DNA from 2 places in the Kribbella sp. NPDC051718 genome. Region 2 is predicted to be linked to the other one. Evidence: riboswitches for the same ligand, from Rfam matches in the RefSeq annotation. Region 2 holds a riboswitch; the other holds the start of a gene.
What was found. A riboswitch is a leader RNA that binds a small molecule or an ion and turns the genes downstream of it on or off. The one in region 2 is predicted to bind glycine.
Positions count from the first base shown of each region.

Region 1: another riboswitch for glycine. It lies ahead of gcvP (aminomethyl-transferring glycine dehydrogenase); the one in region 2 lies ahead of AB0M15_RS05195 (L-serine ammonia-lyase).

Region 1 is NZ_JBFAYZ010000005.1:667,467-683,279, reverse strand. It holds gene gcvH (glycine cleavage system protein GcvH) at 1-363, shown strand, start outside; gene AB0M15_RS22520 (FHA domain-containing protein) at 501-1,022, shown strand; gene AB0M15_RS22515 (MerR family transcriptional regulator) at 1,009-1,704, shown strand; gene AB0M15_RS22510 (bifunctional nuclease family protein) at 1,751-2,242, shown strand; gene AB0M15_RS22505 (MerR family transcriptional regulator) at 2,484-3,014, shown strand; glycine riboswitch at 3,036-3,149, shown strand; gene gcvP (aminomethyl-transferring glycine dehydrogenase) at 3,221-6,070, shown strand; gene AB0M15_RS22495 (hypothetical protein) at 6,399-6,542, shown strand; gene AB0M15_RS22490 (lanthionine synthetase C family protein) at 6,638-7,858, shown strand; gene AB0M15_RS22485 (lantibiotic dehydratase) at 7,885-10,782, shown strand; gene AB0M15_RS22480 (hypothetical protein) at 11,064-11,240, shown strand; gene AB0M15_RS22475 (lanthionine synthetase LanC family protein) at 11,302-11,508, shown strand; gene AB0M15_RS22470 (serine hydrolase domain-containing protein) at 11,505-12,806, shown strand; gene AB0M15_RS22465 (tetratricopeptide repeat protein) at 12,796-15,183, shown strand; gene AB0M15_RS22460 (pyridoxal-dependent decarboxylase) at 15,413-15,813, shown strand, end outside.
Region 2 is NZ_JBFAYZ010000001.1:1,064,843-1,080,655, reverse strand. It holds gene AB0M15_RS05265 (FAD-dependent oxidoreductase) at 1-286, shown strand, start outside; gene AB0M15_RS05260 (dihydrodipicolinate synthase family protein) at 283-1,185, shown strand; gene AB0M15_RS05255 (proline racemase family protein) at 1,182-2,183, shown strand; gene AB0M15_RS05250 (biotin-dependent carboxyltransferase family protein) at 2,164-2,997, opposite strand; gene AB0M15_RS05245 (allophanate hydrolase subunit 1) at 2,994-3,596, opposite strand; gene AB0M15_RS05240 (5-oxoprolinase subunit PxpA) at 3,596-4,348, opposite strand; gene AB0M15_RS05235 (NRAMP family divalent metal transporter) at 4,367-5,680, opposite strand; gene AB0M15_RS05230 (GntR family transcriptional regulator) at 5,834-6,580, shown strand; gene AB0M15_RS05225 (putative hydro-lyase) at 6,584-7,531, shown strand; gene AB0M15_RS05220 (aminopeptidase P family protein) at 7,531-8,949, shown strand; gene AB0M15_RS05215 (hypothetical protein) at 8,975-9,538, shown strand; gene AB0M15_RS05210 (hypothetical protein) at 9,717-9,953, shown strand; gene AB0M15_RS05205 (alpha/beta hydrolase) at 10,012-11,466, opposite strand; gene AB0M15_RS05200 (DUF3817 domain-containing protein) at 11,564-11,896, shown strand; glycine riboswitch at 11,966-12,058, shown strand; gene AB0M15_RS05195 (L-serine ammonia-lyase) at 12,136-13,509, shown strand; gene AB0M15_RS05190 (alpha/beta fold hydrolase) at 13,471-14,163, opposite strand; gene AB0M15_RS05185 (SDR family NAD(P)-dependent oxidoreductase) at 14,194-14,892, opposite strand; gene AB0M15_RS05180 (helix-turn-helix transcriptional regulator) at 14,996-15,813, shown strand, end outside; gene AB0M15_RS05175 (alpha/beta fold hydrolase) at 15,809-15,813, opposite strand, start outside.

The DNA.
Region 1 (15,813 bases), on a different contig from region 2:
AAGTACACGGCCGAGCACGAGTGGGTCAAGGCCGGCGACGGCCCGGTGCGGGTCGGTATCACCGACTTCGCCCAGGACGCGCTCGGCGACATCGTGTACGTGCAGCTGCCCGAGGTCGGTACCGCTGTCCGGGCCGGCGACTCCTGCGGTGAGCTGGAGTCCACCAAGAGCGTCAGCGACCTGTTCGCGCCCCTCAACGGCACTGTCCGCGCCGTCAACGAGGCGCTGGCCGACCAGCCCGACCTGGTCAACACCGACCCGTACGGCGAGGGCTGGCTGCTCGACATCGAGGTCGACGACGACGAGGAGATCGAGGCGTTGATGGACGCCGACACGTACAAGGGGCAGCTCGACCAGAGCTGAACTTCGGACGCAGGGCAGTAGCTGGTAAGTTCTGTCGGACCTCAACCGCCGGTCGAGGGTTGGGGTCCTAGTCCACACTGTCATCACGGGGTCAACGAGAACGTCGCCGGACCACCGGCGATCGGGAGGATCACAGCATGCCGTTCTGCAACCAGTGCGGGCACGAGAACTCCGAGGGCAGCAAGTTCTGCTCGCAGTGCGGAACGATGCTCCCTGGCGCGGACCGTCCGGTGACCGCCCCCGGGGTGACCGACACCGCGATGCTCGCACCGATCAGCATCGAGCCGGAGACCGAGCGTTTCGACACCGGTGAGAACCTGTCCGCCGAGGACGAGGCCGCGGTCGGCGCGCTGCCCCAGGGGTCGGCACTGCTGATCGTCCAGCGCGGCCCGAACGCGGGCAGCCGGTTCCTGCTCGACGTCGACGTGGTCACCGCCGGCCGGCACCCGGACAGCGACATCTTCCTCGACGACGTGACCGTGTCCCGCCGGCACGCGGAGTTCCGCCGCGACCCGCAGGGCGTCAAGGTCCGCGACGTCGGCAGCCTGAACGGTACCTACGTGAACCGCGACCGGATCGACGAGCTGCAGCTCTCGAACGGCGACGAGGTGCAGATCGGCAAGTACCGGCTGGTCTACTACGCCAGTGGCCAAGCCTGAGGCAGGAGACTCCGCACTAGGGGGCAGCAGCATCGGTGAGGTGCTGCAGCTCCTGCAGGCCGAGTTCGCCGACGTCACCATCTCCAAGATCCGCTTCCTCGAGGCGGAGGGGCTGGTGACGCCGGCCAGGACCGCTTCGGGGTACCGCAAGTTCAGTACCGCCGACATCGAGCGGCTGCGCTATGTACTGACCGCGCAGCGCGACCAGTACCTGCCGCTGAAGGTGATCAAGGACCACCTCGACGCGATGGATCGCGGGTTGCGGCCGCCTGCTCCTGGTGGCCGGCCCGCGGCGCCGGAGACGTTGCCTCAGCCCGCCGGTCTGCCCGATGCCGAGGACTTCTCGACGTACGGGACCGAGCTGAAGCTGACCCGGGACGAGCTGCGCGAGGCGGCCGGGATCACGCCTGAGCTGCTCGAGCAGCTGGAGAGCCACAACCTCGTGGTGGCCCGGGGCAACCACTACGACGGCGATGCGATCCTGATCGCCAAGGCGGCCGCCGAGTTCGCGCAGTACGGGATCGAGCCGCGGCATCTGCGGCCGTTCCGGGCGGCTGCCGACCGTGAGGTCGGGCTGATCGAGCAGGTCGTCCCGCCGCGGCGGGACGACAAGACACTCGAACTGGCCGCGCTCGCGGTTCGGTTGCACGCGGCACTCGTCCGCTCCCGGCTCACCCGCTGACCCCGGCGGGGCAGCCCCGGCCTGGCCCGCAGAGTAGGCTGAAGGAGTGCGCGAAGTCGACGTGGTCGGAGTCCGGGTTGAGATGCCCTCGAGTCAGCCGATCGTGCTGCTCCGGGAGGTCGGTGGGGAGCGGTACCTGCCGATCTGGATCGGTGCGGCCGAGGCGAGCGCCATCGCTTTCGCCCAGCAGGGGATGGAGCCTCCCCGGCCGCTGACCCACGATCTGTTCGCGGAGACGATCCGGGTGCTCGGGCACACGCTGAGTCAGGTCCGGATCGTGAACCTGACCGACGGCGTGTTCGAGGCGATCCTGGTCTTCGACGACAAGACCGAGATCTCCGCCCGCCCGTCGGACTCGATCGCGCTCGCGCTGCGGACCGGTACGCCGGTGTTCTGCACCGAGGAGATCCTGGCCGAGGCCGGGATCCCGGTTCCGGACAGTGAGAACGAGGACGACGAGGTGGTCGAGGAGGAGGAGGTCGAGCGCTTCCGCGAGTTCCTCGATCACGTCACACCGGAAGACTTCGACAAGAGCTGACAGGTAACGATTCGTATTGGATCCGCGACACGCATCCGGCTCGGGGCGGTTGTCGTTGACCCGGCCTGAGCGGCGGCTTACCTTGAAGGAGTCGTGGGGCGTTGTAACTCCACGGATGTGATCCGATCCAGTCGGTACCCAGGGAGGCTCAGGCGTGACACGCACCGGCGACACTGATCTGACGGCGCAGTCGACGTCCGAAGCACACGCCGAGGCGGCCGCCAGTGCCGGCGTCCAGGGTCTGCTCTTCGACGACGACCTGTCGCCGATGCCCGATGACGTCGGTTTCCGCGGCCCGACGGCGTGCGCCGCGGCCGGTATCACCTACCGTCAGCTGGACTACTGGGCACGCACCGGACTGGTCTCACCGTCCGTACGCCCGGCCACCGGGTCCGGCACCCAGCGGCTCTACGGCTTCCGCGACGTCTTGTTGCTCAAAGTGATCAAGCGACTGCTCGACGCGGGCATCTCGCTGCAGCAGATCCGCAGCGCCATCGCCCACCTGAGCAAGCGCGGCATCGACGACCTGACCCAGATCACGCTGATGAGCGACGGCGCCTCGGTCTACATGTGCACCTCGCCCGACGAGGTCATCGACCTGCTGGCCGGCGGCCAGGGCGTCTTCGGTATCGCCCTCGGCGGCGTCTGGCGCGAGGTCGAGGGATCGCTGTCCGAGCTGCCGACCGAGCGCCTCGACGCGCACGGGGAGACCGGCGACGACCACGCCAACGACGAGCTCGCTGCCCGCCGCCGTGCCCGCATGACGGGCTGAGGTACTCTCTTTCTCAGCCGTACACAACACTCGGGAGAGTCTCAGCACGCATTGTCTTGAAATGACACTGTGGCTGGGCGCCGAAGGGGCAATTCCTCCCCGGAACCTCTCAGGCCCATGGACCGAGTGTCTTAGGCGACTCTGAAGCGCGCGCCGCGTGACAGAGGGGGAGGCCACCGGCAATTGTCAGCAACGGAGCCTCCACAGTGACTGAAACCCCTGCTCAGGTGTCGGCCGTCTTCGCCGACCGCCACATCGGCCCACGGTCCGATGAGATCGCCAGGATGGTCGAGACCCTCGGGTACGCCGATGTCGACGCGCTCGTCGACGCCGCGGTGCCCGCCTCGATCCGCTCGACCGAGCCGCTCCGGCTGCCCGAGCCGGCCTCCGAGGTCGACGCGCTGACCGAACTGCGCCAGCTCGCCGCCCGCAACAACGTCGCCACCTCGATGATCGGCCAGGGGTACTACGGCACGTTCACCCCGTCGGTGATCGTCCGCCGCCTGGTCGAGAACCCGGCCTGGTACACCGCCTACACCCCGTACCAGCCGGAGATCTCCCAGGGCCGCCTCGAGGCGCTGCTCAACTTCCAGACCGTCGTCTCCGATCTGACCGGCCTGCCGACCGCCAACGCGTCGCTGCTCGACGAGGGCACCGCTGCCGCCGAGGCGATGACGCTGGCGCACCGGTCGAACCGCAAGAGCAAGAGCAACCGCTTCCTGGTCGACGCCGACTGCTTCGCGCAGACGATCGCCGTCGTCCAGACCCGGGCCGAGGCGCTCGACATCGAGGTCGTCGTCGCGGACACGACCGATGGTCTGCCCGAGGGCGACTTCTTCGGCTTCCTGGTCCAGTACCCGGGCTCCGGTGGTGTCGTCCGTGACCTGAAGCCGCTGATCGAGGCGGCACACGGGCGCGAGACTCTGGTCGCGGTCGCGTCCGACCTGCTCGCCCTGACGCTGCTCGAGGCGCCGGGTGAGGCGGGGGCCGACATCGTCATCGGGTCGTCCCAGCGCTTCGGCGTGCCGCTGTTCTACGGTGGCCCGCACGCCGGGTTCATGTCGGTGCGCGACGGCCTGGAGCGCCAGCTCCCGGGTCGCCTGGTCGGCGTCTCGGTCGATGCAGATGGCGCGCCGGCGTACCGGTTGGCGCTGCAGACGCGGGAGCAGCACATCCGGCGCGAGAAGGCGACCTCGAACATCTGTACCGCGCAGGTCCTGCTCGCGGTCGTCGCGTCGATGTACGCCGTCTACCACGGTCCCGAGGGGCTGAAGGCGATCGCCGAGCGGGTCCATCGCCACGCGGACAGCCTCGCCGCATCGCTCCGGGCCGGTGGCGTCGAGGTCGTGCACGACCAGTTCTTCGACACCGTTTTGGCCAGGGTTCCCGGTCGTGCGGCCGATGTCGTCGACACCGCTCGGCAGAACGGCATCTGGCTGCGTGAGGTCGACGCGGACCACGTCGGGATCTCCTGCGACGAGAAGACCGACGCAACGGCGCTCGTCGGGGTCTGCCGTTCCTTCGGCGTGACGTACGACGCGACGCTTGCTGGCGGCGCCCTGGCCGAGGCAGTCACCCGTACTTCGGAGTACCTGACGCACCCGGTCTTCAACACCCACCGGTCGGAGACGGCGATGCTGCGCTACCTGCGCAAGCTGTCGGACTACGACTACGCGCTCGACCGCGGCATGATCCCGCTCGGCTCCTGCACGATGAAGCTGAACGCGACCACCGAGATGGAAGCCGTCACCTGGCCCGAGTTCGCCGACATGCACCCGCTGGCGCCGATCGAGGACGCGGCCGGCTATGTGAAGCTGATCGGTCAGCTGGAGCGCTGGCTGGCCGAGGTGACCGGCTACGCGAAGGTCTCGATCCAGCCGAACGCCGGCTCGCAGGGTGAGCTCGCGGGCCTGCTGGCGATCCGTGGCTATCACCGGGCCCAGGGCAACGAAGATCGCAACGTCTGCCTGATCCCGGCGAGTGCGCACGGGACGAACGCAGCCTCCGCGGTGATGGCCGGGATGAAGGTTGTCGTTGTCAAGGGCAACGACGACGGCACGATCGACCTGGCCGACCTGCGCGCCAAGGCTTCTGAACACGCGGAGAAACTGGCCGCGATCATGATCACCTACCCGTCCACGCACGGCGTGTACGAGGAGAGCGTGACCGAGGTCTGCCAGATCGTCCACGACCACGGCGGCCAGGTGTACGTCGACGGCGCGAACCTGAACGCGCTGCTCGGGCTGGCCAAGCCGGGCGAGTTCGGCGGTGACGTGAGCCACCTGAACCTGCACAAGACGTTCTGCATCCCGCACGGTGGCGGTGGCCCGGGCGTCGGCCCGGTCGCGGTCGCCGCGCACCTGGCGCCGTACCTGCCGAACCACCCGTTGCTCGACCAGGCCGGCCCGGAGTCGGGCGTTGGTCCGATCAGCGCGGCGCCGTTCGGCTCTGCCGGTGTCCTGGCGATCTCCTGGGCGTACATCCGGATGATGGGTGCCGAGGGCCTCACGTCGGCCACCAAGGCGGCCGTACTGACCGCCAACTATGTGGCCAAGCGGCTCGAGGACGCCTTCCCGGTGCTCTACACGGGTGAGAACGGGCTGGTCGCGCACGAGTGCATCCTGGATCTGCGGCCGATGACGAAGGAGACGGGCATCACCGTCGACGACGTCGCGAAGCGGCTGGTCGACTACGGCTTCCACGCGCCGACGATGTCGTTCCCGGTGGCCGGCACGCTGATGGTCGAGCCGACCGAGTCCGAGGACCTGGGTGAGCTGGACCGGTTCTGCGACGCGATGATCGCGATCCGGCACGAGATCGACCGGGTCGCGGCGGGGGAGTGGCCGGCCGGCGACAACCCGCTGGTGAACGCGCCGCACACCGCGTCCTCGGTGATCAACGACAAGTGGGAGCACGCGTACACCCGCGAGGAGGCGGCCTTCCCGCAGTCGGTCGATCGGACCACGAAGTACTGGCCGCCGGTCCGCCGCATCGACGGCGCGTACGGCGACCGCAACCTGATCTGCTCCTGCCCCTCGCCCGAGGCGTTCGAGTAAATCGCCGCCTCCCCCAAAGGCCGTCTGCTGACCCCAGCAGGCGGCCTTTGCCATTGTGCTGATGGTTCATATGGAACACGGCAGTCAGCAGACCGGGCAAGAGAATTGCATGAAGTGACATCGTTGCTATGAGCAATTAATCTCTCGGTCGAAGAAGACCTTCTGTGCGCGAATAGCATCGATGAGACCGCAAGTAAAGCGCCGTGTCCCCCTTGTTCTTCTGAAGATTCGCGTTCGATGATGTGTCGCAACGCGGGTCGGCTGCACCGACTGTTGTTGTTCCGATTGAGTTCGTTCGGCCCGTTCAACCACTCACCAGGAGGAACGCATGACCAACGCAACCGTTGAAGAGTTCGATCTCGACATCCAGCTCGCGGCGCCGGCGTACGCCGGCGAGGACCCGGCGCGAAACGGTGTCCCGTCGTCGACCATCTGGTGCATCGACCTCGGCGACCCGATGTCGCGCGCCTGAACCGTCGCCCGTTCGGGCGGTCCGGGGGCGGCCGGGAGATCATCCCGGTCGTTCCCGGCCCAGGGGCCTGTCGTTCCGGCCGGGAGGAGACCGACGTGCTGTGGAGTCCGGTGGTGACGGGAGAGGTGGCTCGGGCGGCGCGGGAGCGGGGGCTCGAAGTAGCTGAGCGGTTGCGTGGATGGTCCGGTGGTGAGTCAGGTCTGGAGGGGGCCGCCGGAGTGGCGGTGCTGTTCGGTCAGCTGGACCGTGTGTTCCCGGAGGAGTGCTGGGACGTTCCGGCCCACCAGGCGCTTGCGGCCGCTGCGCGCGCTGTCGAGGAGACTGGGCGAACGGTGCCGGGCCTGTACTCCGGCCTCAGCGGAGTGGCGGCAGCGGCCGACCTGCTGTCCCGCGACGGCACTCGGTACGGCGGTCTGCTGAGCACACTCGATGCTCGGATCGCGGCTGAGACGGCGACGCGGTCCGAACGGCTGACGAATTCTCCGGCACACCAGCCGTTCGAGACGTTCGACGTCATCAGTGGTCTCTCCGGAACGAACCGCTACCTGCTCGATCGGGATCTCGCGAAGCTGGAGGGCGTGGTGGCCGTCTGCGGCTTCAGCCCGGATGGGCCGAACTGGTTCACGCCACCGAAGGCGCTGCGCGCAGGCACTCCTCTTGCGGAGAGGTATCGCGAGGGGGTGTACAACTGCGGCCTGGCCCACGGGATTGCCGGTCCGCTGGCGGTCCTGTCGATAGCTTTCCAAGCAGGTCACGTGGTGCCCGGACAGACCGAGGGCATCGCAGCGGTGGCCGACTGGCTGATCGCCCATCGGGTCGACGACGAGTGGGGAGTCAACTGGGCCGCCGGTGTCGGACCCAACCAGGACTGTGCGCCGGCGCACAGCGCCTGGTGCTACGGCGGCCCCGGCGTAGCCAGGGCGCTATGGCTGGCCGGTACGGCGCTTGCTGACAGCAAACTGCAGGACCAGGCGCTGGAGACGATGGCCGCGATCTTTCGCCGGCCTTGGTCAGCAAGACAGATCGGTCACTCGCCCGGACTGTGTCACGGCGTTGCAGGGCTGTTGCAGATCACGCTGCGGTTCGCTGCCGAGACCGGCGAGCCGATGTTCACCGAGGCGGCAGGTGAACTGACCGAACGGCTGCTGGAGCTGTACCGGCCGGACGTCGCGACTGGCTACTACACGATCACCAACCGGGAGACGGTCCGTCCGCATGCGGGGCTGCTCGACGGCGCTGCCGGCGCAGCCCTCGCGCTGCTGGCAGCTACGACCTCGGTCGAGCCGGTCTGGGACCGCCTGTTACTGCTGTCCTGACTTTCTGGTGACCTGAGGGGAGCGCGATGTTCAAGCCGCTGGACTGGGTCATGGTGCGGACACCATTGCTACCGGTCGAAGCTTTCCTCGACCCGCCGACCGCTGTGGTATCGGGCACCGAGCTGCCTGCGGATCCGCACATTCAGCGCGCTCTCATCGCGGGTGCGGGCGATCTGGTCCGTGCGCTCACCAAGTCGCCTGGGAGCGGGAAGCCGTTGTCAGACAAGGCGTTACGCCGAATGCGCAGCAGCCTGCGGCGGTACCTGATCCGGATGTCGACGCGACCGACGCCGTACGGAACGTTCGCCGGCGTTGCAGTGGCGAACTGGGGTGAGGTCACCGATCTGGTGCGGACAGCCGACCCGGTCCGGATCAGGACCCGTCCAGACATGGGCTGGCTGATCGAACTGGTCTCCAGGCTGGAGCAGCGGCCGGAGGTGCGGAACGAGCTGCGCTGGTATGCCAATCCGGCCGCAAGTCTGTACGCCGACCGCCTGTTCCTCACCGAGCGCGCCGTTCTGACCGATCCGTCGAAGGCAGCTCGCGGTGTGAACCTGCGTGCGACTCCGATCGTCCGTGCCGCGCTTGAAGCCGCTCGCACCCCCATCCCGTACGACGAACTGCTGGGCGGGCTGTCTGCGGGCGGTGCGCCGCGTGACAAGGTCGCCGGGCTTCTGCGGCAGCTCTGGGAACAGACCGTCCTGCTGACCGAGCTACGTCCGCCCGTCACCATCGCCGACCAGGCCAGGTACGTCGCGGACCGCTTGGCCGCTGTGCCGGCCGCCCGGGCGGAGGGGACTGCGCTGGCCGAATTGCTGGACGACATCGCCGAGTGGGACCGGCTCGAGGTCGAGCATGCGGCCGAGCGGTACCCGAAGCTGGTGGCCAAGGCCAAGACGTTGCAGGACATGACCACGCAGTTCCAGACCGACATGGCCGTCCCGCTCCAGGGCCGGATCGCTCGCGAGGTCGCGCTGGAGTCGGCCCGGTTGGCAGACCTGTTACTGCAGCTGGCGCCGTCCGGGATGTCTTACCTGGACGGATACCGGCGGGCCTTTCTGGAGCGCTATGGCCAGGACCGGGAGGTGCCGCTGCTGGAGCTTCTGGACCCGGACCTCGGGCTGGGCGTGCCGCAGCTGCCGGAGTGTCCTGATCGACCGACGGACGAACGAAAGCTGCGCGACCGGACGTTGACCGACCTCGCGCTGGGCGCGATCAAGGATGGCCGGACGGTGGTGGAACTTGACGATGCCACCCTGGCCAAGCTGACGCTGGGTCCAGGGCAGGCGACCGACTCGCTGGACCTGGCGGTGTTCCTGGTCGCCGGGTCCGCTGCCGCCGTGGACGCCGGCGACTTCCAGTTGGTGCTCGGACCCAACCTCGGCGGTGGCGCGGCAGGCCGGGTACTCGGCCGGTTCGCCGATCTGGTCGGTACCGAGCCGCTGCACACCGCCGCGGCTGCCGAAGCCGCAGCGCACCCTGGAGTGTTGCATGCCGAGGTGAGCTACCTCGCCCGTCATGTCCGTGCGGCGAACCTGACCATCCGGCCGCTGGTTCGGGAACGGGAGATCGCGCTGACGACCACGCCCGGCGAGCATCAGCTGCCGCCGAGCGAGTTGCTTGTCGGGGTCAGCGGAGACAGGTTCGTGTTGCGATGGTCGGGTGATGGCCGCGAGGTCGTGCCCTGTGCCGGTCACATGCTCAACACCATTGGGGCACCGCAGGTCGTTCAGTTCTTGGAGCAGCTGTACCACGACGGCCGGGTCGCGAATGTCTCCTTCGGCTGGGGGCCTGCGGCCGGGTTCGTGTTCCTGCCGCGGGTCCAGCGTGGGCGGCTCGTCCTGTCGCCGGCCACCTGGCGGCTCGACCCTGACGACCTGACGGACTTCGCGGCCTGGCGAGCACGTTGGCAGGTGCCGCGATACGTGTACTTGGCTGTCAAGGACTACCGCATGTTGCTGGACCTCGACCACCCGGCGCACGTTGACCAGTTGCGTGAGCAGATCCGCGAGCGAACCGACCTCCATGAGGCGTTGCCGGGGCCAGGGGATGCGTGGATCGACGGGCCGGATGGCAGCTATCTGAGTGAGCTGGTGGTGCCGCTGGTTCGTAGCGAGCCTGCGCCGCAAACGCCACGGCGGAAGGTGGTGGGCCGGATGGCGGCAGTACGGCGGTTGCATCCGCCGGGGAGTGAGTGGCTGTTCGCCAAGCTGTACCACGTGCCGGCGTTTGAGGACGATCTGATCCGGCAGGCGCTCACTGACTTCGGGGCGGAGTCGTGGTTCTTCATGCGGCACGTCGATCCGGATCCGCATCTGCGGGTGCGGTGGCGTGGAGACGTGGACGTGAAACGCGTCCTGGAGTGGGGTGCGGAGCTGGTGGAGGGCGGGTACCTGAAGCGGTTTGCTCTCGACACCTACGACCAAGAGGTCGAGCGGTACGGCGGTCCGGTCGGTATGGCGTTGGCCGAGGAACTGTTCCATGCGGATAGTGAGCTGGTCACGCAACTGCTGCGGATGGGGCGCAGCCTCGATATGTCGTTGCTGGGGGTCTACACCGTTGACTCGCTGTTGGGTGCGCTCGGGTACGACGAGGAGCGGCGGCGCGTACTGAGCCAACAGGGCGTGCAGGACCGCAAGGCAACGGCCGAGGAGTACCGCAAGGAGCAGAACGCCTTGCGTGGTGTGCTTGGGGATCCGGACTGGCTGCCGGAGTCGGCGCGGCCTGCGGTGGCGCTGTGGACCGAGCAGATCGCCGCCATCGCGCGCCAGGTGGATGCGGCCGAGCTGAACAAGGACCTGCTGACGCAGAGCTACGTGCACATGCACTGCAACCGGCTGCTGGGGTGTGGGCATCCGCCGGAGCAGCGGGTGCGGGGGCTTCTGGTGCGGACGCGGGAGAGCCTGGCGCGGGCGCCGTGGTGACGCGACCGCTGGTTGGTGTCGACGTGGCGGGTGGCGATGATCGCGATCAAGCCCGAGGCGTTCGAGTAGCGGGAGCGCAGTCGGCGGTTCCCGCCCCGACGGTGGGCCGGAGCGCGACCCGGCCCTGGTCGGATATCTGCTGCACCGACTTCTGCGACCCGACCAGCCTCTGCGCTGTTCGGTGGGGTCGGCGGCCTGGCCTTCGTCGCTTCGTTCCTGTCCCGGAACGGCAGCCGGTACGGCGGCCTGCTCGCCAAACTCGACGCGGGCTCGCCGCGGGCGTGGTGGAGCGGTCGGCGCGGCTCGCTGAGTCGCCCGCGAACCAGCCGTTCGAAACGTTCGATGCCGTCTACTCCGGTGATGTCTACAACTGCGGCCTCGCCCACGGCGTACCGGCACCGCTTGCGTTGCTGTCGATTGCCTACAGCAAGGGGGTACTCCGTACCGGGTCAGGCTGAAGCCATCGCCCGCGTGGCCGAGGGGCTGACAGCACAGCGGTCCGACGACGAGTGGGGTGCGATGGCGGCTGTCTATCGCAGGCCGTGGTCGGCGCGGCAGATCGGGGACTCGCCCGGGCTCTGCCACGGTGTCGCTGGGCTGCTGCAAATCACGCTGCGGTTCGCTGACGACACTGGCGAGCCCGTGTTCACCGAGGCAGCAGTACCCGGTGCGAGCCGGTTTGGGACCGGGTCCTCCTGCTCAGCTGAGGCATACTTGGGCGAGTGACTGACGTACGTGCTGATACCGCGGCGGCTCTCTACGCCGAGATCGCGGCGGCCCAGAGTGAGACCAAGCTGCCGTCGATCGCGGCCGGTGTGCTGAAGGACGGTGCACTGGCGTGGACCGGGTCGCGCGGGCAGATCGCGGACGGTGAAGGGCTGGCGCCCGGGCCGGACGTGCAGTACCGGATCGGGTCGATCACCAAGACGATGACGGCGATCCTGGTGATGCAGTGCCGCGACGACGGGTTGCTCGCGTTGAATGATGCCGTGGGCAAGCATCTGCCCGGGATCGCGTTCGGCGACCTGACCATCCGGCAGTTGCTCGCGCACTCGGGTGGGATGAACGCCGAGCCCGAAGGCCCTTGGTGGGAACGCAATCCGGGCGTCTCGTTCGAGGCACTGACGGCGGCGATGGACGAGTCGCAAGCAGCTGGCAAGGCCGATCGGCGGCATCACTACTCCAACCTCGGCTACGCGTTGCTGGGTGAGGTCGTCGCGCGGTTGCGGGGTGCCGCGTGGATGGAGTTGGTGGCCGCGCGGATCCTCGACCCGCTGGAGATGCGGCGTACGACGTACTTCCCGGTGGCGCCCGCCGCCAAGGGGTTCTCGGTGCATCCGTTCAGCGGGCGGCTCGATCTGGAGCCGGCGTACGACTCCGGTGCGATGGCGCCCGCCGGACAGCTGTGGAGCACGATCGAGGACCTGGCGAAGTACGCCGCGTTCTGGATCGACCCCGGCTACGAGGTGCTCAGCCGCGACACCGTCGACGAGATGGCCGCTCCGACGGCCGGCGATCCACGCGAGGCGCTGACCGCGTCGTACGGGCTGGGCCTGCGGATGCACGCGGACGATCCCCACCTCTTCGTCGGCCACACCGGTTCGATGCCGGGCTTCATGGCCGGCCTGTTCGTCGACCGCGCGCGGCGGATCGGGGCCGTGACGCTGGGCAATTCGACGTACGGGCGGGTTGCGCCGGTACCACTCGACCTGATGCGCATCCTCGCGTCGTACGAGCCGCCGTTGCCGGTGGAATGGGTGCCCGAGCCGGAACTCGCCCAGGGCTCGGAGTTGCTCGGCCATTGGTACTGGGGCAACACCGAGATGACCATGTCCGTCGCCGGCGGCATCCTCCAGCTCACCACCGGTTATCCATGTCGTTTCTCACCCATCGGCCCAGACCTCTACCGCGGCCGCGACGGCTACTTCGCCGGCGAACGCCTGCGAGTGATCCGCGACGGTGACCGGATCACCCACCTCGACCTCGCCACCTTCACCCTGACCCGCACGCCCTATGGCAGCTGACCATGCGTTGAGCGTTGCCCAGTTGATGAAGGGGTTCCGGCGCCGGGCCGGGCTCACCCAGGAAGCGCTGGCAGAGCGGGCCCAGCTCAGCGTGCGCGCGATCCGGACGCTGGAAGGTGGTCGCCGGCGGTACCCACGAGAGTCGACGTTGCACCAGCTGGCGGCAGCCTTCGAACTGTCGGCGGCGGAGCAGGAGCAGTTGGCGGCGGCCGCGAGCCGTAGCCGCGACGAGCCCTCGAGGACTCCCCGGCAGCTACCTCCTGGTCTGGACGACTTCACCGGCCGGACGAAGGAACTGGACGACCTGGTGCGGCTGCTTCGGGAGGCGGAGGTGGTCGCGCCGAGTGTGGTGATCTCGGCCGTCGGCGGGATGGGAGGAATCGGCAAGACCACGCTGGCGGTCGAGGCCGGCCGGCTGGCGGCGGAGCACTACCCCGACGGGCAGCTCTATCTCAATCTGGGTGGTGGCAGCCAGCCGGTACCGGTGGCCGACGCGCTGGCGACAGTGCTGGCGGCGATGGAGGTGCCGCCTGCGGACGACCCGTCGGATGTGCAGGCGGCGACCAATCGATACCGTACTTCGATCGCCGGCCGGCGGATGCTGGTGTTGCTCGACGACGCGGTCAGTGCGGAGCAGGTGACTCCATTGATTCCCGGTACGTCGGGGTCGGCCGTCGTCATCACCAGCAGGAATCAGCTCACGACCGTACCGGGTGTCCGTTACCTCGACCTCGAAGTGCTGAGCGAGGTCGAGGCGGTCGCACTGCTGGGTGAGGTGGCCGGGCGCGAGCAGGTGCAGGCTGACCCTGATGCGGCACTGGATGTAGTCCGGCTGTGTGGACTGCTGCCGCTGGCGGTACGGATCGCAGGGAGCCATCCAAGTAGCCAGGAGGTCGGCGGGCTGGCGGTTCTGGCCGGGCTGCTGGCTGATGGGGACAAGCGGCTGAAGGTACTGAGCGCACCTGGCAGGGGAGTCGGCGCGAGCATCGGCTTGTCGATCCAGGCTCTTGGCGCGAGCGGCCGGGCCGGCGACACCGCCTGCGCGCTGGCTCTCCCCGTGCTCGCCGTCTTGGAGGGTGACCGGTTTCCGTTGCGGGTGGCGGCCGCGGTGCTGGATCTGCCGCTGGAGGAGACCGAGGACCTGCTGGAGCGGCTGGTCGACGTACACCTGCTGGAGACACCGGCACTGCAGCAGTACCGGATGCACGACCTGGTTCGCGATGTCGGCCGTGAACAGGCTGACCTGGAGCTGACCAGTGCGGAGCGCGATCGGATCCGGCGGCGCGAACTGCAGTGCTACTTCGCCATGGTGTGGCGGTCGAGCGAGCTGCAGCCGTCGAAGAAGCATCCGGTCGAGGCGGCGGGCTGGTCGGCCGGCGCCGAGGATGTCACCGATCCGCGTGCCGTGCTGGCCTGGCTCGAGAGCGAGCTGGGCAATGTGCTCCGGGTGATTCGCGCTGCGGCGGGTGGCGATCGCGAGGAACGCCTGATCGCCGCCCGGATGGCCTGGGGCGTCCATCGGCTCTCGCTCGTCCGCATGCAGTTCGCCGAGGCGCGAGACGCCTTGCTCGCCGCTCTGGACTGCGATCTCGCCCCGGAGGCCGAGGCCGACCGGTTGTGGACCGCGTTGGGACAGATCTGTCTGGCACTCGGTCAGCACGACCGCGCGGAGGGCTACTTGCGGTTGGCGCTGCCGCTCGCCCGAGCGCGGCGGGATCCGATGCAGGTGGCCTGCTGCCTGGTCGAGCTGGGGACCGTGCTGGTGCGGACAGGCGCCGCCACCGAAGCTGTCGAACTCGCGGCCGAGGCACTGGCGCTGGCGCCGCAGGTGGATTTCGTACTGGCGGAGTCCAACGCGAATCTCGTCGGCGGGATGGCCGCCGGTGCGATCGGCGATCTGGCCGGTCAGCAGGCTGCCTTCGATGCCGTGCTGGCCAACCACCGGGCCCGCGGCGCGGGGGACGGGCCGTTGATGCACCTGATGTACATGGGGTTCTCGCTGGCCGAGAGCGGTCAGTACGAGCGGGGGCTCGCGATGCTGACCGGCGTACTGGAGCGGTCGCGGGTCGAGGGCCCGGTGATGGCGGAGTTCGACGCGCTCGAGCACCTGGGACGGGCCTGGTGGAGCTTCGGCGATCTGCCGAAGGCAGCGGAGTACCTCGAACTCGCCCTCGCGATTGCTGTTCGCCACCCAGGGGACAACCGGGAAGCCGGCATCCGTCACCTTCTCGGGTCGATCGAGGTCGAGGCGGGCCGGCCGGGCCTGGCGCGGCCGCACTGGGAGCGCGCGATCGCGCTCTACGACCATGTCGCGGATCCGGCCGCCGATGAGGTCCGCAACCTCTTGCAGGCGTTGCCTACCGGCCGACCGGCATGACTTTCGGTGTGACCCGTACCTCATCCGGCGGCTGACTCGTTCACCATCGACGGCCCCCGGTTGACACTCACAGCTTCGAGGTTAGTAAGTTAGGGCTACCTAAGTAAGGGCTGCCTTACTCGACAACTTTCCCAGGAGAAGCTGGATGTCGTCCCTCGACGCTCCCTATAGTCCCTTCGATCGCGATCAGCGGGTGGTGGAGCTGCATCGCTGGCCCTTGGCAACGACGGTGCGGGACAGTAAACGGGGGCCGCTGCCGGCCGGTACTCCGGCTGCCGTGCAGCAGCGGACGGCCGAATCGCTGGGGGCTCCGCGGGTGCCGTCGACGGGAGTCGGCGAGTCCGCCGCGCTGGACCTGATCGCCGGTCTGCTCGATCGGGACGGCATCGATCTCAGTCACCCGCAGGCGGCCGCGCATCTGCAGCCGCCGGTGCTCCAGGTCGCGGTCGACGCCGATGCGCTGGCGTCCGCGAGCAACGCGTCGATGGACACGTACGACTCCGGTCCGGTGACGTTGGAGATCGAGCGTTGGGTGGTCCGGGCGCTGGCGACGATGGCCGGATTCGGGCCGTCTGCGGATGGTGTGCTGACGCCTGGTGGCTCGATCTCGAACCTGCTCGCGATGCTGAT
Region 2 (15,813 bases):
TCCGGTGCGGGACGGCTGGCTGAAGTGGAGCGGCGGCGACACCGTGGTCTGCCGATGTGAAGGGGTGTCGCGGGGGGACCTCGAAGAAACTGTCGAGGAGCGGGATGTGGGTGGGGCGCGGAGTTTGAAGCTGACGTCCCGGGCTGGGTTGGGGATGTGTCAGGGACGGGTCTGTGGGCGGAACGTTGCCGGGATCACCGGTGTGAAGGACGGGTACGGGCGGCCGATCGCGCAGCCCGTGCGGTTGGTGGATTTGGCGTCGGCGGAACAACTGGAGGATTTGTGAGCGAGAAGCTTGATGGTGTGATCGTTGCTACCGCGTTGCCGTATGCGGAGGATGCGTCGGCGCCGGCGGGGTTGCGGCCGGACTACGACAAGTATGCGGAGCATTGCCGGTGGTTGGTGGAGAACGGCTGCCGTGGGGTCGGGCCCAACGGGTCGTTGGGGGAGTACTCGTCGCTGACGGATGACGAGCGGCGGACGGTGGCGCAGATCGCGATCGATGCTGTCGGCAACGATGGGATCGTCGTGGTCGGGGTGCACGGGGCGGGGGCGCATCAGGCGCGGGCCTGGGCCGAGAAGGCGGCGGAGGATGGGGCCGATGGAGTGCTTTGTCTGCCGCCGACCATGTATCGGGCCAACCGGGGCGAGGTGATCCATCACTACACCGAGGTCGCCAAGGCGGGGTTGCCGGTGATGGTCTACAACAACCCGCATGACACGAAGGTGGATCTGACGCCTGACCTGCTGGCTGAGCTCGCGCAGATCGAGAACGTCGTGGCGGTGAAGGAGTTCACGGGCGATGTCAGAAGGATTCTGGAGATCCGCGAGCTGGCGCCGAGTCTGACTGTTGTGGCCGGTGCGGATGACCTCACGCTGGAGGCGCTGCTGATGGGAGCGACCGGGTGGTTCGCCGGGTTCCCGAATGTGTTCCCGGCCGAGTCCGTCCGGCTGTACGACCTTGCGCTCGAAGGGAAGCTCGCCGAGGCACGTGCGTTGTACGAACCGCTCGTCGCCGCGTTCCGGTGGGACTCGCGGGTCGAGTTCGTGCAGGCGATCAAGTACGGGATGGACTACGTCGGCCGGTACGGCGGTCCCTGCCGTCCGCCGCGCGGTCCGCTCGTACCGGAGCATCTCGCGCAGTTGGAGCAGGACATGAAGAAGGCCGTGGAGTCGCTGGTATGAGGTCGATCCGGACCCTGAGCGCGATCGACTCGCACACCGAGGGGATGCCGACACGGGTGATCACCGGCGGCGTCGGCGTCATCCCCGGTGCGACGATGGCCGAGCGGCGCGAGTACTTCATGGCTCACGACGACGACCTTCGGTTGTTCCTGATGAACGAGCCACGCGGGCACTCGGCGATGAGCGGCGCGATCCTGCAACCGCCGACCCGGCCGGACGCGGACTGGGGCGTGCTCTACATCGAGGTGTCCGGCTGCCTGCCGATGTGCGGGCACGGGACCATCGGCGTCGCCACGGTGCTGGTCGAGTCGGGCATGGTGAAGGTGACCGAGCCGCTGACCCAGGTACGGCTGGATACGCCGGCCGGGCTCGTAGTGGCAGATGTTGCTGTGCGCAACGGCCGGGCCGAGCACGTGACGATTCAGAACGTACCGGCGTACTCGCATGCGCTTGATGCGACGGTGAAGGTGGATGGGCTCGGTGAGGTGACCTACGACCTCGCGTACGGCGGCAACTTCTACGCGATCCTGCCGCTCGAGCAGCTCGGCATCCCGTTCGACCGGTCGGAGAAGGACCGGATCCTGCAGGCGGGGCTGGACATCATGGACGCGATCAACGCGACCGACCGGCCGGTGCATCCGCTGGATCCGTCGATCAACGATTGCAAGCATGTGCAGTTCACTGCGCCCGGTACCGATGGTGCCGACTCCCGCAATGCGATGGCGATTCACCCGGGGTGGTTCGATCGGTCGCCTTGCGGGACCGGTACCTGCGCGCGGATGGCGCAGTTGCATGCCCGCGGCGAGCTGGGGCTGGGGCAGGACTACGTCAACGAGTCGTTCATCGGTACTCGCTTCACCGGCCGGCTGCTGGAGGAGACGACGGTCGGCGACCGGCCTGCCGTAGTACCGACTGTCACTGGCCGAGCCTGGATCACCGGGATGGGGCAGTATCTGCTCGATCCGACTGACCCGTTCCCTACTGGCTTCGTGTTGTGAAACGGAGGGGTTGGCCGGGGCGGACTTGGGCGCAGAGGTCGAGGTCGGCGGTCGCTACGTAGGCGATGACGGGGTAGCCACCGGTGACGGGGTGGTCGGCGAGGAAGATGACGGGCAGGCCGGAGGGCGGGACCTGGATGGCGCCCAAGGCCATGCCCTCGCTGGGGAGTTCGCCCTCACGCCGGCGCACTAGTGGAGTCCCGTCGAGGCGTACGCCGATGCGGTTGCTGTTGCTGCTGACGGTGTAGGCCTGCCCTCGCAATGCCTCCGGGGCGAACCAATCCGCTCGCGGCCCAGGAGTCACCCGAACTACGACCTCGCCCGCCGCCGGATCGGCTACTGCGGCCAGATCGACGCCAGGCATCGCCCCTTGCTCGGTGCCGATGGGTAGCACATCACCGGCACGCAAAGGCGCTGGGCCGAGACCGGACAGCAGGTCGGTTGCTCGTGACCCGAGGACGGACGGGACGGCGATACCGCCTCTGACGGCGACATAGGTACGCAGTCCGCTGCGCGGCGCACCAAGCCGCAGGACTTCGCCTTCCCGCAGGGTGGTGGGTGCGTTGAGAGGCGCGCCGGCGCAGGGTGCACCGGTTGCGGCGATGACGACCTCAGCCTCGGCGCGCAGGGCGAGCCCACCGAAGGTCACCTCGATCACGGCGGCGCCCGGCTTGTTGCCGACCAGCCGATTGGCCAACTCGTACGACCGCTGGTCACAGGCCCCCGACCGCGGCACCCCCAACGCCGCCAGCCCGACCCGCCCCCGATCCTGAATAGTTGCCAGAGGCCCCGTTTCCAGTACTGCCAAGGTCATCGGCTGCTCACGAAGCGGACGCGGCGGCCGGGGTGGAACAACGCTGCGGGGTCGCGGTCCTGGTCGAAGATCTTCAGCTCTGTGTGGCCGATCAACTGCCAGCCACCGGGGGATTCCCGGGGGTAGACGCCGCTGAACTCGCCGGCCAGGGCTACGGCGCCGGTGGGTACCTTGGTGCGAGGGGATTGGCGGCGGGGGATGTCCCAGGTAGTGGTGCCGGTGAGGTAACCGAAGCCGGGGGAGAAGCCGCAGAAGGCTACCGTCCAGTCTTCGGTGGTATGGCGTTTGATGACGTCGTCGATGGAGCAGTCGAGGTGGGCGGCGACGTCTGCGAGGTCTTCGCCGTCGTAGCTGACCGGGATCTCGAGGAGGTCGCCGCCGGTGTGACCACCAGCGACCGGCTGGACTGTGCGGAGTAGCCGAGTCAGAGCGTCGAGGTCGGTGCCATCGGTGGTGAGCAGGACGGTTCGGGCGGCGGGGACGATGTCGATGACGCCTGGGGGAGGCGAGTCGGACAAAGCAGCGTAGTAACCGAGGACCTGGTCGAGATCGTCGAGCTCGACGAGTACTGCGCGGTCGCCCGCCGGCAGGATCCGCATCAGCGGCTGAACGGGGTCAGCGTGACGCCCGCTCCCTCCAGCGCCTTGCGGACCTGCTGCGCGATCGCGACCGCGCCCGGGGTGTCTCCGTGCACGCAGATCGACGCCGGCGACAGGCTCAGCAAGCCACCCGCACTGTCCTCGATCACCCCACCCGTCGCCATCGCAGTACAGCGGGCTGCGATCTCCGCGCCATCGTGCAGCACCGAGCCGGGCTCACGCCGCGACACCAACGTCCCGGAAGGTGTGTAGGCGCGATCGGCGAAAGCCTCGTGGACCACGGTCAGCCCGGCGTCGGCGGCGAGCCGAAGCCAGGCTGACCCAGGCAGACCGAGCACCGGCAGCGACGGGTCGTAGTCGACGATCGCGCCGACCACGGCCGCCGCCTGCTCTTCGTGCGTACCGATCGTGTTGTAGAGCGCCCCGTGCGGTTTCACGTACCGGACGCGATCGCCCGCGATCCGGGCGAACGCGTCCAGGGCGCCGAGCTGATAGACGACCTCGTCACGCAGTACGGCGGGTTCGATGTCGAGGAAGCGGCGGCCGAAGCCGGGCTTGTCGGCGTACCCGACGTGGGCACCGATCGCGACGCCCCGCTCGACCGCCTGGCCGGTCACCCGGCGCATGATCGACGGATCGCCGGCGTGGAAGCCGCAGGCGACGTTGGCGCTGGTGACGACGTCGAGCAACGCACTGTCGTCGCCCATCGTCCACGAGCCGAAGCCTTCACCGAGATCGGCATTGAGGTCCATCACGCAACTCCTGACCGACTAGCTGAACAGTTCGAACACGGGCTTCACGGACCGGACGGCCAGGTAGATGGTCAGCAACCAGGCCGCGCCGCCGAGTGCGAGGAGCCATCGTGGGTACGAGTACCCACGCAGCAGATCCTTGCGCTGCCACGCCACCCAGAGAAGCACACCGATGCCGACCGGCAGCAGCAACCCGTTGAAGGCGCCCGCGAAGACCAGCAACTGCGTCGGCGCGGTCCCGACGGACAGGAAGATCACCGTGCTGACCGCGATGAACCCGACCACCAGGATGGTCCGGGTCTTGTCCGTCGTCTTCGTCCGCGACGTCACGAAGGTGACGGTCGTGTACGACGCGCCGATCACGCTGGTGATCGCGGCCGCCCAGAGCACCACCCCGAACGCCCGCAACCCGAACTCGCCCGCCGCGTGCTGGAAGGCCGAGGCGGCCGGGTTCTTCGGGTCCAGCGCGGTACCGCCCGCGACGACACCGAGCACCGCCAGGAACAGCACGATCCGCATCACGCCGGTGATCAGGATGCCGGTGATCGACCCGCGGCTGATGTCGCGGATGTGCTGCGGGCCGGACACCCCTGAGTCGAGCAGCCGGTGCGCACCGGCGTACACGATGTAGCCGCCGATCGTGCCGCCGATCAGCGTGGTGATGGACAGGAACTGGATCTGGTCGGGCAGTACGACGTTCTTCAGCGCCGTACCGATCGGTGGGCCGGAGGTGATCGCGATGTACGTGGTCAGCAGGATCATCAGCGCGCCGAGGACCAGGACGACCCGGTCCATCGCGAGGCCGGCCCGTTTGGACAAGAAGATGCCGATGGCGATCAGGGCGGAGAGCGCGCCGCCGATCTTCGGATCCAGCCCGAGCATCGCGTCCAGGCCGAGCCCGGTGCCGGAGACGTTGCCGATGTTGAAGACCAGGCCGCCGATGAACAGCAGCGCGGCCATCACATAGCCGAGGCCGGGGACGACCAGGTTGCCGAGCTCCTGGGCCCGCCGGCCGGAGACGCCGATCACCCGCCACACGTTCAGCTGCAGCGCGATGTCGACCAGGATCGAGACGGCGATCGCGAACGCGAACGCGGCGCCGAGGGAGACCGTGAAGGTGGTCGTCTGGGTGATGAACCCGGGGCCGATGGCCGAGGTGGCCATCAGGAACATCGCGCCGATCAAGGTCGACTTGGTGCTCGCCTTCATCGCGGTGTCGGGGGTCTTCTTGCCCGCGGCCGGCGGCAACTGCCGGCCGGACGAATGGCCTGTACTGCGGGTCGGCTGGCGCCGGGCCGGCTTGGAGAGGGGCTTGGTCGGGGGTTTCGACATGGCGGTGGCTCCTGGATCGTCAGAAAGCTGTCGGTCGGATCTCCTGCAGACGGTCGGTAGGTGGTTGAACGCCTTGAGTGACTTTGAGAGTAGGGATTGTTGAACAATCCTGCAAGAGGATCGTTGAGTCAAAACTTCCCATGGTGGCTCGACGTGAGCGATGATGCTGAGATGGTGATCAGTCAGCGCAGCGACGACGAGGGTCGGCAGGCCTGGTTGCGCGGGGTCGCGGCGGACGTCGCGCGGCAGGACCGGAGCAGCTCGGCCGAGCGCGCGGCGGACATCCTCCGGCGCAGCATCACCGAGGGTGCCCTCCGCCCGGGCGCCCAGCTGTCGGAGGTCGAGCTGACCGAGGTCCTCGACGTCAGCCGGAACACGCTGCGCGAGGCCTTCCGGCTGCTCACCCACGAGGGCCTGCTGGTCTACAAGCTGCACCGTGGTGTGTTCGTGCCCGAGCTGGACGAGCAGGACGTGGTCGACCTGTACCGGCTCCGCCGGGTCCTCGAGGTCGACGTCGTCCGGGAGCTGGCAGACCGCCCGACGGAGCTTCCCGAGGAGCGACTCGAGCCACTCGAGGCCGACGTCGAGCTGGCGGAGGCCGCCGCGCTCGACGGACGCTGGGCCGCGGTCGGTACGGCGAACATGCGCTTCCACCGGCATCTCATCGGCCTCGCCGACAGCCACCGGCTCGACGAGATCACCGGTCGGCTGCTCGCCGAGCTCCGCCTGCTCTTCCACGTCATCGCGACGCCGCAGGAGCTGCACGAGCCCTACATCGCCCGCAACCGGGGCATCCTCGAGCTGCTGCGCGAGCGGAAGTACGAGCAAGCCGCCGACGACCTCCAGGTCTACCTGCTCGACTCCGAGCAAGGCCTCCTGAAAGCCTTCGAAGCGAGGTAACGCATGCTGACCCCGGCCGACGCACGAGCGCAGTACCGGGGCGGGCTGATCGCGCCGACCTCCGGCCACGCGCCTGGCTTCACCCAAGCGAACCTCGTCGTACTGCCGCGCGACTGGGCGTACGACATGCTGCTGTTCGGCCAGCGCAACCCCCAGCCGGTGCCGCTGCTCGATGTCACCGACGCGGGCTCGACCAGAACGGTCCTGGCGCCGGGCGCTGACCTGCGCACCGACCTCCCGAAGTACCGGGTGTGGCGGGACGGGGAGCTGGCCGACGAGCCTGCCGACGTGGTCGAGCTGTGGCGGGACGACCTGGTGAGCTTCCTGATCGGGTGCAGCTTCAGCTTCGAGCAGGCGCTGCTCGACGCGGGCGTGCCGGTGCGAAACCTCGAGCAGGAACGCAATGTGTCGATGTACCGGACCAACCGCGACTGCCGTCCGGCGGGACGACTGAGCGGGCCGTTGGTGGTCTCGATGCGCCCGATTCCGGCGGCGTTGGTGGCGACCGCGGTGCAGGTGACAGCGCGGATGCCGAGGGTCCACGGAGCTCCTGTGCATGTGGGTTCCCCCGAGGCACTGGGCATCGCAGACCCGGCGCGACCTGACTTCGGGGATCCGGTGGAGGCCGAGCCGGGTGATGTTCCGGTGTATTGGGCTTGCGGAGTGACACCCCAAGCTGCGTTGATGGATGCGTGCCCTGCGTCGGGGGATTCCTCGGCGCTTGCGGCGCCCAGGCACGCACCTCGCGGCACGGGAGGACCATCCACGATGCTCCGCATCGAGGACGCCCCTCCCGCACCACGATGCACGCACCTGGACACCGCAATCACTCGAGCAATCCCCGACGCAGGGCACTCGGCCCCCGTTTGCGATCACCCACGCCCCTGGGCACATGTTCGTGACCGACGTGCCGGATGCCGTTTGTCGCGAGCCCTGAGGGGGAGCAGTTGATGAATGAAGACCGGACCGAAGAGCAGCGGAAGTCCTACCAGCCGAGGGACGCAGCCGGGTTCCGGGCGTCGATCGCACGGGACTGGGGGCCGGTCGACCGGTCGGTGGTGTTGCCGGACGGGCTGGCCGAGGCGGCCGCCGAGCACCGGCAGAAGCTGCGTGCCGCGCTGCCGGGGCGCCGGATCGCGGTCGCCGCCGGGCGCGCGCCGGTGCGGTCGAACGACACCGACTACCGGTTCCGGGCGGACAGCGACTTCGTCTGGCTGACCGGTTGTCAGGCCGAGGGCTCGGTGCTGGTCATCTCCGGTGACGGCGACGCGACGCTTTATCTGCGCGAGACGGCTGGGCCGGGTGAGATGGACTTCTTCGCGAATGCGCGCGACGGGGAGCTGTGGATCGGGCCGGTACCAGGGCTGAAGGACTGGTCAGAGGCGTTGCAGCTGCCGTGCCGGCCCATTGAGGAGCTGCCTTCGGCCGTGCGCGGCGCAGTACCGGCGATGTTGACGACGTACGGCGTGGAGCCGTTGCTGGACGCCTTCGTCGGCGGCGGCGGCACGCAGGAGCTGCGGCAGGTGCTGGCCGAGCTGCGGCGGATCAAGGACGACTGGGAGCTCGACCAACTGCGCCAGGCGGTCGCCGCGAGTGTGCAGGCGTTCGGTGATGTGGCGCGCGAGCTGCCCGAGGCGGTTCGGGGCGGTGGCGAGCGGTGGTTGGAGGGCACCTTCGACCGGCGCGCGCGGACTGCGGGCAACGGGCCGGGCTATGCGTCGATCGTTGCTGCTGGCAACCATGGGCCGGTGCTGCACTGGGTCCGCAACGACGGCGCCGTTCGCGAGGGGGACGTCATCCTGCTCGACGCCGGGGTGGAGACGCGGACGCTCTATACAGCCGATGTGACCAGGACGTTCCCGGTGACCGGCGAGTACACGCCGGCCCAGCGGCAGGTGCACGACCTGGTCCACAAGGCGCAGGTCGCCGCGCTGGCAGCGGTTCGCCCGGGTGCGCCGTACCGGGCCTTCCAGTACGAGGCGATGCGGGTGCTGATCGAGGGCCTGCAGGACTGGGGTGTTCTGGACGTCTCGATGGACGAGGCGCTCGGGCCGGACGGGCAGCAGCACCGCCGGTACGTCGTCTGCGGGCTCGGCCACTACATCGGCCTCGACGTCCACGACTGCGACGCGGCCCGCCCGGAGACGTACTTCGCCGCAGACCTCGACGTCGGCATGGCGCTGGCTGTCGAGCCGGGTCTCTACTTCCACCCCAACGACGAGACCATCCCGCCCGAGTTGCGCGGCATCGGCATCCGGATCGAGGACAACGTGGTCGTCCACTCCGACCGCCTCGAGATCCTCACCGAAGCCCTCCCGATCACCACCGACGGCCTGGAGGCGTGGACACGCGGTCATCTCCCACAGTGACCTCGGCGGTGCGTACCGTCAGGACATGAAGCTGATCGGCTGGGGGATGCTCGTCGTCCTGGTGGACTTCCGCTACGGGAACGTCGACGTCGTCGTCGACCTGGTCGGTTGGCTCATGCTGTACTTCGGGCTGCGCCGCCTCTGGCGACTCGACAACGCCTTCCGAGTGGCCTGCGGCTTCGCCTTCGTCGGCGCCGTCGCCTCCTTGCCCGAACTGTTCCCGCTCTTCGGCGGTGCGGTCGGGGTCGGTGGCGAGCTCCGGCTAGCGGTGCTGATCGTCGTCGGCGGGATGGTGATCATCCTGACCTGCACCGGATTGATGCGGGTGGCCGACCAGGCCGGCGATCACTCGTTGGAGCAGCGGGCGCGCTGGTTACGGGGCGTGGAGGCGGTCTCGGTGGTGCTGAGTCTGCTGATCGGGCCGCGGCAGATCGTGGTGTCGGGCGGCGATCGGATGGGCGATGTCGTCGGCCTGCTGAGCTTCCTGTCGCTCGGGCTGGCGTTCGTGGCAGTGGTGTGGTTCGTGGTGCTGGTGTTCTCGCAGAACGTGGTCGGATCGCCCACTGAGCGTAGTCAAGCAATCACTTAAAATAATTTGGTCACGAGTAGTAACGCCGGGCCGTCCAGCACGATGTAAGGAGCGGGGGAGGGTCAATCTCGGCCCGGTGCGCGGTAGTGGGGGGCCGCGGCTGCGCACCGGCCGAGCTGGCCCCGGCTGGGAACCCGGGGGGGATCCCAGGGATTTACGGTTCGGGGGGATTTTCGTGATGAACCTGCGAGTGCGGGTGGTGCACTGCACCTGCGCCGGCGACCAGCACTGGTTCGCCGACATCGACGACACGGACGACCCGCAGCCCGACGATCCGTACTGGTTCGTCGACCGCTGCAGGTCCCAGGCCGAGGCTCTCGAGCGCGCTTGCGCCCGACTGCTCGAGCTGTCCACCGATGCGCTCCGCAGCGGATCGCTGATCCGCGTCCAGGAAGCGCATCTGGTCTCAGTCTGACCGCCGGTTGGGAACAACGGTGGGTCTCCTCGCCATGCCCGGCGAGGAGACCCGTCGTTCAGTTCGCCGGCGGTACCGCCGGACAGGCCGTGCCGCGTCGCGGAACGGTCAGTGCGATCAGGTAGTTGTCGATTGCTTGCCCAACGCAAGGACTCTTGTTGTAGCTGCCGTGTCCCCAACCTTCGTACGTGAGCAGCACACCCTGCTTGCCGAACTGACGCGCGACACTGGTCGCCCAGCTGTAGCCGGTGGCCGGATCGTGGAGCGCGTTCGCGAGCAGAGCCGGAGTCTTCAGGCCGCGAATCTTCAAGTCCTGCTGGGGATTCACGGCCTTCGGCAATCCGAGGCAGTTGGTCACCGCGAGCAGTGTCGGCGGGATCTTCAGGTCCGGATTGTTCCGCGCCAGCCGTCGTAGATGCGCCGAGAACTCGCCGTACGTGCGAACCGGCAAGCTGAGATCCCGGCAGAACGGTGCGAGCGTGTTGGGTGCCAGCCCGGTCGGTACCGGCGGTTCGCCCGTCGGCGGCGGGCTCGTCTCGAGCCGCTTCAACAGGTCGGCCAGTGCGGCCCACTGCGGGTCGTAGAGCATCCGGAACACCCCGAAGGTCAGCGTGAACGGCGTCGCCTTCACGCTCGCCTGACGCGGATCGGGTAACTCACCGCGACCAGCCCGGGCGACCAGGTCCGCCCACAGCGCGTGGATGTCGCGCCCGTGCAGCGAGCACGTTGTCGTCTTGGCGCACCAGTTCACGAACTCGGTGAACGAGTCCTGAGCCGTCGCCGCTTGAGCGTCGAGGAACTCGCCGGTCGTCGAGTCGCCGTGGTCGAAGATGCTCTCCAGGACCAGCGCACGCAGGCGATGCGGGTACCTCTCGGCGTACAGCTCACCGAGCAACGTCCCGTACGAGCTGCCATGGAAGCTGATCCTGGTCTCACCCAGTGCCGCGCGGATCGCGTCGACGTCGTGGACCGTCTGCAGGGTGTCGATGTGGTCGTAGACCGGTCCGGTGTGCGCGCGGCAGTCCTGGTCCAGCTCACGGTTGTAGCGGATCGTCCGGTCGAACTCGGCGCGGCTGCCGATCTGGGGCGAGGGCTGCTTGGCGAGCAACGCGGCCGAGCAGACGACCGGGTTGCTGCGGGCGATCCCGCGGGGATCGAAGCTGACGATGTCGAACTTGTCTTCCAGTGCGTCGCTGAACCGGCTCATCCCGGTCCGGATCCGGTCGACGCCGGAGTCGCCGGGGCCGCCCGGGCCGAACACCAGCGTGCCGATCGGGTCTTCAGTAGTACGCCGGGCGACAGCCAGGCCAAAGGTAGGTCCGTCCGGGTGGTTCCAGTCCACCGGGACCTGCAGGGTCGCGCATTCGGAGCCGGCGACGACGTTGGGATCTTCTTTCGGTTTGACCTCGCACTTCGACCACTGCAAGGTCTTGGACTCTACGGCCGTTGCCGGTATCGCAGTCAGGCCGGCGAAGACGACGCCGGCGACCGCACCCCAGGTGATGAGCTTCATCCCCCGATCCTCGGCAAACGCCTTCCCTCGCACATCCGGGGCGACCCGGGCCCGAACCCCTGGCCTGCTTGGGGGACTTGTTAGGGTCATTGACCTGATGACTGAGACGACGACCGCTGTTGACGCCCCAGCCGGATCGAAGCACGCGACGGTCTTCCGGGCGGTGGCGATCGCCGAGGCGATCTCCTGGACCGGGCTGCTGATCGGCATGCTGTTCAAGTACGTGCTGTCCGACAACGAGATCGGCGTGAAGATCTTCGGGCCGGTGCACGGCACGATCTTCATCGCCTACGTGATCACGGTGCTCGCGGTCCGCAAACAGCTGCGCTGGACCGTACCGGTCACGCTGGCCGCCCTCGCCGCCAGCATCCCGCCGCTGTTCACCTGGTTCTTCGAGCTCTGGGCGCAGCGCACCAACCGGCTGTCCTGAGTTCACCCGCCATCGGATTGACGCATGGCGTCGGTCCGCCGTACCGTCGCGGTGAAATCAGCAGCCGCATGAACCCGTGCGGGAGAGACCCGGGCCTGACCCGGGCGCCGTAGGAGCAACTCTCCCCAAGAATCTCTCAGGCACCTTCACCGTGCGGGCGAGGCACCTCTGGAAGGCACACTGCCTGACAGAGCGGGGAGGCATACCAATCGGTCAATGACGACCAGGAGGCCTCCAGCATGGCGATCAGCGTGTTCGACCTGTTCAGTATCGGGATCGGTCCGTCGAGCTCCCACACCGTGGGACCGATGCGAGCCGCCCGTACCTTCGCACTCGGCCTGGCCGCGGACGGGTTGCTCGACCGTACGACGGCCGTCGAGTCGCAACTCTTCGGCTCCCTCGGCGCCACCGGCCACGGGCACGGCAGCAACAAGGCGGTCATCCTCGGGCTGGAGGGTGAGGACCCGGAGACGGTCGACACCCGCTCGGTGGAGAGCCGGGTCGCCGCGATCCGGGCGGCCGGGCGGCTCCGGCTCGCCGGGCAGCGGGAGATCGTCTTCGACGAGGACAACCAGCTGATCATGCACCGGCGCAAGGCGCTGCCGTACCACCCGAACGGGATGACCTTCGTAGCCCGGGCCGCCGACGGAACCTGTCTGCGGGAGCGGACATACTACTCGGTCGGCGGCGGTTTCGTCGTCGACGAGAACGCGGCGGCCGGTGACCGGATCGTCGCGGACCGTACGCCGCTCAAGTACCCGTTCCTGTCCGGCAACGAGCTGCTCGTCCGCTGCCAGGAGTCGGGCCTGCCGATCAGCGAGGTGATGCTCGCCAACGAGCTGGCCTGGCGGACCGAGCCCGAGATCCGCGAGGGGCTGCTGCACATCTGGCAGGTGATGCAGGACTGTGTCGACGAGGGCTGTGAAACCGAGGGCACGCTGCCGGGCGGGCTGAAGGTGCCGCGCCGGGCGGCCGCGCTGCACAAGAAGCTCAGCGGCGACAAGTGGTCGGTCGATCCGCTGAAGGTGATGGACTGGGTCAACCTGTTCGCGCTCGCGGTGAACGAGCAGAACGCGTCCGGCGGCCGGATCGTCACCGCGCCGACGAACGGCGCCGCGGGGATCATCCCGGCCGTGCTGCACTACTACCGTCGATTCGTGCCGGGGGCGTCGGAAGACGGTGTGGTCCGGTTCCTGCTGGCGGCTGCGGCGATCGGCGTTCTGTACAAGGAGAACGCGTCGATCTCCGGTGCCGAGGTCGGCTGCCAGGGCGAGGTCGGTTCGGCCTGTTCGATGGCGGCGGCCGGGCTGTGCGAAGTACTGGGTGGAACTCCGGAGCAGGTCGAGAACGCGGCCGAGATCGCGATGGAGCACAACCTCGGGCTGACCTGCGACCCGGTCGGCGGGCTGGTTCAGATCCCCTGTATCGAGCGCAACGCGATGGCGTCGATGAAGGCGATCAACGCCGCCCGGATGGCGATGCACGGCGACGGCGTGCACGTCGTCTCGCTCGACAAGGTGATCAAGACGATGCGCGAGACCGGCGCGGACATGAAGATCAAGTACAAGGAGACCTCACGAGGCGGCCTGGCCGTGAACGTGATCGAGTGCTGACGGATCCTCCACATGCGCGTTGTGCCCCAGCCCGCTGAGCGTCACAACCTGTCCGCTCAGCGCGGCCAGCTCGGCATCGGTGTTCATCGGATCCAACTCACCCCGAGCCAGTACTACCTCCGCCTGACTCGCGGCTAGCAGCTTGGCCATGTCCGGTGCACCGACGCCCCAGGTCCCCGGATCCATCGCCAGCCGCCACCGCCCGTCGACCTGTTTGATCCCATGCTCGACCGCGCTGCTGTCCGGCTCAACCAGCCCTTGCAACCCAGAAACCTTGAGAAACCGGGCAGCCGCCTCCTCGCGACTCTCGAACCACCCGATCGGCTTCTGTGCCAGGGCCCCCGCCCGCCCCAGATCATCCGCCGACCAGCTCACCTTCACCCCCAACGCGACAACCCGATTCACCTGCACGTCGTACCGTCCACTGGCGAGCTCCAGCGCAATCACGCCCCCCAGCGAATGCCCCACAACCACCAACCCACTCCGCACCGGCAGCGTCACGGCGATGCAGGCGGCCATCGACTCGAACGTGTACCGCGGCAGACTCTCCGCGCTCCCGTGCCCCGGCAGATCCGGCGCCACCCGCGGCTGCGGCCACCCGTCCCAAACCCGACCGTTGGCTCCCAGTCCATGCAGCAACACGAGCGATGACATGCGGGCCAGGCTCTCAGAAACCGGCCGCTGTCACCAGGGGACGAGGCCGGCGTTGCGTTGGTACGTGGCGGTGGGGCCGGTTTTGTCGATGGTGGCCAGGCGGATGATGCTGGCGGCGCCTTCGGGGATGGATTGGTGGCCTCGGTGGGCGTTGAAGTCGGTGGCGGTGTAGCCGGGGTCTACTGCGTTGATGCGCATTTCGGGGTGCAGGTGGGCGTACTGGGCGGTGAGCATGTTGAGGGCGGCCTTGGAGGAGCTGTAGATCGGAGCCGGGATCCAGGCGGCCTCGCGAGCGGTGGGGTCGGCGGCCATGGTGATGGAGCCGAGGCCGGAGCTCACGTTGACGACGACCGGGTTTTCGCTTGCCTTGAGCAACGGGAGGAAGGCGTTGAGGACCCGGAAGGCGCCGAAGACGTTGACGTTGTAGACGGCCTGGAAGTCGTCGGCGGTCAGCTCGTCGGCGGGCTTGAAGGGGCCGGGGACGCCGGCGTTGTTGACCAGTACGTCGAGCTGGCCGACCTCCTCCTGGATCTGCTTGACGGCGTTCTGGACGGACTCGTCGTCGGTCACCTCCAGCTGGACGAAGCGGGCGCCGAGTTCGTCGGCGGCTTTGCGGCCGCGCTCGGGGTCGCGCGCACCGACGTACACGGTGTGGCCGAGGGCAACCAGTTGACGGGCTGTTTCGTAGCCGAGGCTCTTGTTGGCCCCGGTGATGAGTGTCGTGGTCATGGCTCCAATCTCGTCGGCGGACGGGGGTACAGGTAGTGCACGCTTTGTCCTGGGGATTGGCAGTACCCAGGCTGAAGTGGGCGTTGCGGGACATACTGGACGGGTGGCTGAACTCGGTAAGACGCTCCACGCCTGGCGGGATCGGGTGACTCCGGCGGAGGCGGGCCTGCCCGCGGGTGGGCGACGGCGGGCGCCTGGGCTGCGGCGTGAGGAGCTTGCGCAGCTCGCCGGGCTGTCGGTGGACTACATCCTCCGGCTCGAACAGGGCCGGTCGTCCTCACCGTCGGCTCAGGTGCTGACGGCGTTGGCCAGGGCGCTGCGGTTGAGTGATTCCGAGCGGGACCACCTGTTCGTCCTGGCCGGTCAGACGCCACCACGGCCCGGTGCGATCTCGACGTACATCCCGCCCGGCGTGCAACGGCTGATCGGCCAGCTCGAAGGCGCACCCATCTGCGTGTGCGCCGCCTCCTGGACGATGATCAGCTGGAACCCGCTGTGGTCAGCGCTGATCGGCGACCCGTCCGTGTTCCGCGGACGCGAGCGCAACATCATCTGGCGGCACTTCATGCGGTCCGGGACCGCGGGATTCGGCCGGGTGGCGCAAACCCCGGAGCAGACGGCCGCCTTCACCCGGGCGATGGTCACCGACCTCCGCGCCGCTTCCGCCCGCTACCCCAACGACGCAGACCTCCGCGCCCTGATCCACGAACTCCACACCGGCAGCCCCCGGTTCGCCGCCCTCTGGGACGACCACGTGGTCGGCTTCCACGAGTCCAACGTCAAGACGGTCAACCACCCCGAACTCGGCGAGATGGTGCTCGACTGCGACGTCCTCACTGCCCCCGGCAGCGACCTCCGCCTGGTCATCTACACGGCCGCCCCCGACACCGAAGCCGCCGAAAAACTCCGCCTGCTGTCAGT